Regions from separate parts of the uncultured Virgibacillus sp. genome, predicted to be linked through region 1. Evidence: a T-box and tRNA genes for the amino acid it is inferred to sense, from the RefSeq annotation. Region 1 holds a T-box; the other holds one or more tRNA genes.
What was found. The T-box of region 1 lies ahead of alaS (alanine--tRNA ligase). A T-box ahead of a tRNA ligase gene usually reads a tRNA of that ligase, here a tRNA-Ala.
Positions count from the first base shown of each region.

Region 1 (3,439 bases):
GAAATAGAGGCAGTGTCCTATGATGGATAATTTAAAAGAGAATGTGTACCAAGAATCAGCTGGTCCAAAAATTGATTTTATTAACGTTGTGTGGGATTGGAGCACGGAGGTATCATTAGACCAACCATTCTAAATGGTATAGTTACGTATTATAACGAAATATTATCCAGTAGGGATCTGTTTTAATGAAGTAAAGAGGTGACAAATTGATTTTTATATTGTTAGTTATAATTTTATATAGTGTCCCGTTTATTTGGGTGCTTTGGTCATTTATAAACGTAAAAAATAATAAAAGGGAAAAGGTGAAATGGAAGTATCCTATCCTCCTTTTTCTGTTATTAATCTTGTTATCGATAATTGGAAATGTCTATCTATCTTCCACTTATACGATTCCTTTCTTGCAAACCTCGATGGAAAGTATGATCTGGCTAATCGTAGCAGCTGTGTTTTTAGGAATCATTGCCCTTATTAATGTATTTGTAACATTATCATTACGGAATAAAAATGTTTCTAAGCAATTTCATAATCCGAGAGTGATATGGAAATTAATTGGTGGGATGGCACTGTTTTTAGGATTCCTGTTTATTTGGTTTATGCCCTTTGGACAAAAGCTATCATATGTGATGGCTTTAGAGCAAGCAATGAATGCAACAGAAAATGCTAATGGTTCAGAAGAAATTACACTTTCACTAGTTAAATCAGAAAGTAATTGTCTTACAAAAAGAAATTGTTCGAATGAACAGTTTCACAATGTGATTTATGTGAAGAACAATATGGATGAGCCAAAAGAAATACAAATCAAGATACGCGCACTAGACAAGGATCAACAAGAATTAAAAGTTATTGACTCGAAGATCATGGAGGTCGGTGCGAATGAGTTACAAATGGTAAAAACGGAGGAAACCAATCAACAATCAAGTATATGGAATCAATATTCTTTTCAAACTGATGATAGGATGTATTATTTTCAACATCATTTCGCTATAGGGAAATAGAATAAGCAATATATCTGTGTATTACATCAAGAGAAGGTGTAAGAAGTTTTTATGTCAGAAAAAAGCTGGAGAAGGTTCTATCTGTATTTAATGTTATTTATCTATATCATTTATGCACCTATATCAATTATTGAATGGCTCTCAGAATCAGGAGGTTTTCCTTTTACTGCAATTATAGTAGGTATAGCGCTGCCTTTATCCGAAAAATCACCTAGAGGGATTAAAGGAAATTTCAAAGAAAGATTCTGTCTCATAGGTATGCATCGGCGTTGACATTCCGCTCGATGTTTTTTATAATTACGCTAACAACTATACATGTAGAATACGTTGAAAGTTTTGAGTACATGACAATCGCTTTTAAGAGAAGGATTTCCGTTGGCTGAAAGAAATCCTAAGGTAGAATCATGGAAAGCTAAGCTGGAGTACGGTTAATTCCCGTCGGTGTCATACCGTTATAATGATAAAGTGATGAACAATAGTTCATAATTAGGGTGGTACCGCGATCAAATCTCGTCCCTGCAAATGCAGAGAAGGGATTTTTTTATTGTCTAGGTAATTGTAAAATTTGAACCTGTGGATAAAAATGGGCGTGTTGAGCTGTTCCAGCGGAGGCGACTTCACGAATTGCCCTAATCTAAGTTATCATCGGCTTGCATGTACACCGTGATTCCTTTATCTCCGTTGACTCGCTTCAGTTCGCTACGTTTCTAATCGGGCGCTTGCGCTTTTATTCTTTTCAGGAAATAAATAATCCATTTACTGCGCTCAGTTAGTCTTTCCTGACGAAAAAGTGATGTCAATGATTAATGACTTGATGTTCTATTCAACTATTTTTAGATTGGGAGGAAGTTTAAGATGAAACAATTATCATCAGCAGAAGTTAGGCAAATGTTTTTAGATTTCTTTAAAGAAAAAGGCCATCGTGTTGAGCCAAGTGCTTCTCTAGTTCCGAAGGATGATCCGACGCTACTATGGATCAACAGTGGTGTTGCAACATTAAAAAAATATTTTGATGGTCGGGTAATCCCTGATAATCCTCGAATCGTAAATGCCCAAAAATCAATTCGTACGAATGATATAGAAAATGTCGGTTTTACCGCAAGACATCATACGTTCTTTGAAATGCTCGGTAACTTTTCAATAGGTGACTACTTTAAAAAAGAAGCTATCGATTGGGCTTGGGAATTTCTAACGAGTGATCAATGGATTGGGTTTGATCAAGAACGTTTATCCGTTACAGTGCATCCAGAGGATGATGAGGCCTATGATATATGGTTAAAGAATATAGGTATTCCAAAGGAAAGAATTATTCGTTTAGAAGAGAATTTTTGGGATATTGGTGAAGGCCCAAGTGGACCGAATACAGAAATCTTTTATGATCGTGGCGAACACTATGGAAACGATCCAAGTGATCCTGAACTTTATCCTGGGGGAGAAAACGAAAGATACTTGGAAATATGGAACCTTGTCTTCTCCCAGTTTAATCATAATCCAGATGACACGTACACGCCTTTACCTAAAAAGAATATAGATACTGGTATGGGCTTAGAACGGATGGTATGTGTCATTCAAGACGCACCAACAAACTTTGAAACAGACCTATTTATGCCAATTATTAAAAAGACAGAAGAGTTAGCCTCTACAAAGTATGGAGCTAGTCAAGAAGGAGATACAGCTTTTAAAGTGATTGCTGATCATATTCGTACGGTTAGCTTTGCGGTAGGAGATGGTGCTGTTCCTTCGAATGAAGGAAGAGGTTATGTATTAAGAAGATTAATTAGAAGAGCTGTTCGATTTGCCAAAGAAATTGGTATTGAAAAGCCGTTCATGTATGAATTAGTAGATACGGTAGCAGACATTATGAAGGATTTCTACCATGAAGTAGTGAAGAAAAAAGAATTTATTAAAAATATGGTGAAAGTGGAAGAAGAGCGGTTTCATGAGACACTGCACGATGGCTTAGAAATATTAACAGCAATCTTGAACAGCGAAAAGGAGAAAGGAAGCACCTTATTCCCAGGAGTGGAAGTATTTCGCTTATATGATACCTATGGGTTCCCTAAAGAATTAACAGAGGAATATGTGGAAGCACAAGGTTTTACGATTGATGAAGAAGGTTTCCAACGAGAAATGGAAAAACAACGTGAGCGTGCACGTAACGCTCGACAAAAAGTTGATTCTATGCAAGTACAAGATGCTGTTTTCAGTGAGATTAATATCGATAGTGCGTTTGTAGGGTATACCCAAATGGAAGTAGATACTTCCATTGTGGCAATGATTGCTGGTAATGAACAGGTGGAAGTAGCAGAAGCAGGTGACGACATATATGTATTCCTAGAGCAAACACCATTCTATGCCGAAAGTGGCGGGCAAATTGCTGACAAAGGTTTCATTTCTACCGAGCAAGCTACTGCATATGTAAAAGACGTACAAAAATCGCCAAT
Region 1 covers NZ_CANMAB010000040.1:1,191-4,629, forward strand. The annotation lists gene Q1A47_RS10430 (Tad domain-containing protein) at 1-30, shown strand, start outside; gene Q1A47_RS10435 (hypothetical protein) at 345-995, shown strand; T-box leader at 1,314-1,516, shown strand; gene alaS (alanine--tRNA ligase) at 1,851-3,439, shown strand, end outside.

Region 2 (3,439 bases), on a different contig from region 1:
GTACAAGCTCACCTTCAAGCGATTCTGCAGTAGTTTCATTTTGTAATGCTTCTAAGCTTACTTCTTGAATCTCAGGTAGTTGCTGATCTGTTCCCAATACTTCTACACTGGAAGGAATGATCTCTTTTAGCCCATTGTAAGAATCTAACTGGCCAACAACCTTGATTAGATCCCCCTTATTTACATCTGGTAATTCACCTTGTTCAAAAGAGAATAGATTAATGCCGCCAGTATCATCCTGAATGTATGTTGTAAATTGAGTACCATTACTAATAGCATCATTATTTACTGTAACAATTCCTTCTACAGTTACAGCTGTTCTATCATTAAGCTGCCTAGCTTCATCAATGGTAATTAAATCAGGATTCTCTGGATCAGGTTCACCTGGTTCACCCGGATCAACGCCATCTACGGTATGATCACCGAGATATGCAAATGTATCCTTGTCATAATTGGTCCACTGTCCCTCGTCATAGTTGGAAACAGGAGCAATAACGGATGAATTCCTTACTAGTGTTACATCCTTCGCAAAATTACGATCATCCCCAATTATACCAATAACATCCAAATTACTAGCATTTTGTTGCAAAGCAATAGAATCGTTCCCATTGAAATTAATTACATTACCATTTGTTTGATCTGCCACCTCTAATACTGCCTCATCTGCATTTGGATGAGCAATTACATATGCATCGTCATGTGCCAACGTACCATCCAATGTCATTGTTTGACTAGGCTCATTAGCACCATTACTATAAAGCGCCAATTGATAGCCTGACAAATCCACTTCTTCCCCTGTACCATTATAAATTTCAATGGCCTTATTATAGGAGCTACCTTCGATATACTCTGATATAAACAACTCTTCCGTTGTTTCTCCGTCGTCTGTCGCGGCCACAGATGTACTTAATACTGGTGAAAAATTCATTAAAATCAACGTAAAAATAAGAACCAAATAAAAAGACTGTTTCACCCGTAATTTTCGCATCTTCTCCCTCCTTAAGGATAAATAATTTATTGTCATGTATTACGTTGACATGACACACTTTTACTATCGCATAACAAACATTGATAATCTATAATAAATTAGTAAATTTTTGGTAAATTCAAAACTATATTACTATTAATTCTCTAAAATAGTAAATAAGTACCATGAACACAGATTAACTGATGTTGATGGACTTGCAAAAACAACCATACTTATCTATAATCAATTTATGTACGGGGCATTAGCTCAGCTGGGAGAGCGCTTCGCTGGCAGCGAAGAGGTCAGCGGTTCGAGCCCGCTATGCTCCATTAATTTAATCATGATCCACATATAAAAAATACAAACTTAGCCAATTGGTGGATAAGTTTGTATTTTTCTTTATTTAGATACTATGCTACTTATGTGATTTAACAAACATAATACATCTGACATGCTCCTCTATTAGAGAACTGTACCTGCTTATTGTTTGCATTCCATAATCTTTCATTATCCATACAAACGCCCACCTGAATTAGCTTTCCTTATACAAGCACAGTTTTTGGGATATTCACTTTACAATTAGATAATTACATCCAGAACCCTTAGCTATATATATTAAATAGACTACTATCCTTAACACGATTACCCTTTCTAAGAATATACTATATAAAAATCGTATGGAGGTGATTGGATTGAGTAAAAACAGTGAAAAAAACAGTAATAATGCCCCAGGTCAAATTGTAGATTTCCTTTTAGATGCTACACTAAAAAAACATGGGGCATCGTTAAAGACAAAAGAATTAGATGAAAAGGATAAAGAAATGGTCAGAAATATGGTTAATCAATTAAGAAAAAATGTGGAAGAATTTACGCAAGAAAATAAAGATACCAATGAAAACAAGGAATAATAGTTATTAAACTATATTGGATACTAGACAAATAAACTATTTATAAAATTAACTTCCTTCCTATATATGGTATAGCATGCATAATGAAGCCTGGTAAATCAATGGATATGTACCGGGCTTCACCTCTTTCTGAGAAAAATATCTATCTATAGCAATAAATAGGTAGTATATCTTAGTACAATCACCCTTCCTATTTCCACTCTCAATCATAAAATATTCTAAACGAGAAGAAGGAGGAAATAATAGTATGCCTAGATCAAGAGCATTTGATGATGTAAGAGACCATAGGAGAAAATGCGATTGCCATCGATTTAAGGATATCTGTGATAGCTGCGATAGACGCGATAAACACCATCATTGCGATCGTGACAGATTCGATGATCGTTTTGATTCATGTGACAAGAGCTGTGGCGATGACAAAAAATGGAGAGCACTAGACACTTCCATGTGTCACCCATTTGATAAAGATTCCACGGTGGATCAGGAGGCAAGTGGAGAATTAAATAATGTGCAAAAGTCTCTCGAATCCATTATTATTAAGGATTCCTGTGATGTAGAGGTATCCTCATCAGATATCCAAGCTGCACTTAATCTCCAAGTTGCGCTTCAGGTAGCAATTGCTATCGTAATTAGCATTTCGATTGCAGATGGTCATAAAGCAGACGAAATAACTCAAGATCTGTTCGCAAAATTAAAATCTAGCCAAATTAACAAACAACAAGTTTATATTGAAAACTCACGCGGAGTAGAAGTATCCACAACGGATACTGATATTGCTATTAACATCCAAGTTCTATTACAAGTATTGATTGCATTAGTAATTAGATTAGATATTTTATAGTTCTAATAAAAAATATATCACTCCTACAGAAACAAAGGCTATCCCAAATGTCTACGAAGCATTTGGGGTAGCTTTTTTTGTCACGGTAAAATGGCAATTTATAATTTTTTCACTTCGATTCCTGTAACTTATCGTACATAAGAAACCTAGAATCATAACGAAATTACATCCTTCTTCACCTAAATCAATAAAGCTTGCACTTCAATTTACACAAATAACTCTAATACCAAGCATTCAAAATAATGTTTATCAGTCTTGCTATCCAGCAGTCTCCTTCTTTTTATAAAACCAGGTCGTTAACAGCCAAATTCCTATTCCCCATACCAAAATGATAGCTAAATAACCCCAAATATCTTCGATACCTGCCCCAAGCTGCACTTCTTTTGCCAATTCTGCCAGTTGAACATTTGGTAAGTATTCAATAAAGGACAGAATTGGATAAGTATTGATTAATGTTTGTAACAACGTACTAAAACCGAATAAAAAGATAATTGGTAACGTAATGACAGATGCTTCTACAACTGATTTCGTTAATAATCCCATTAGTGTACCAAGACCAATATAAAAAACAGATGAGATTATCAGTGCAATAGCAATGAGACTTATACTTGATGGCTCATAATCTATTAATCTTGCTGATAGTATGATGGTTAGAAGTGTCAATAAAAAAGTAACTAAGCTCTTACCACCAAATATCTCTAGAATAGTTGCGGGAGAAAGCAT
Region 2 covers NZ_CANMAB010000037.1:11,097-14,535, forward strand. The annotation lists gene Q1A47_RS10020 (5'-nucleotidase C-terminal domain-containing protein) at 1-988, opposite strand, end outside; tRNA gene Q1A47_RS10025 (tRNA-Ala) at 1,224-1,296, shown strand; gene Q1A47_RS10030 (hypothetical protein) at 1,660-1,875, shown strand; gene Q1A47_RS10035 (spore coat protein) at 2,321-2,716, shown strand; gene Q1A47_RS10040 (ABC transporter permease) at 2,975-3,439, opposite strand, start outside.
Region 2: it has a tRNA-Ala gene. The T-box ahead of alaS (alanine--tRNA ligase) is inferred to sense a tRNA for this amino acid. The anticodon was not compared.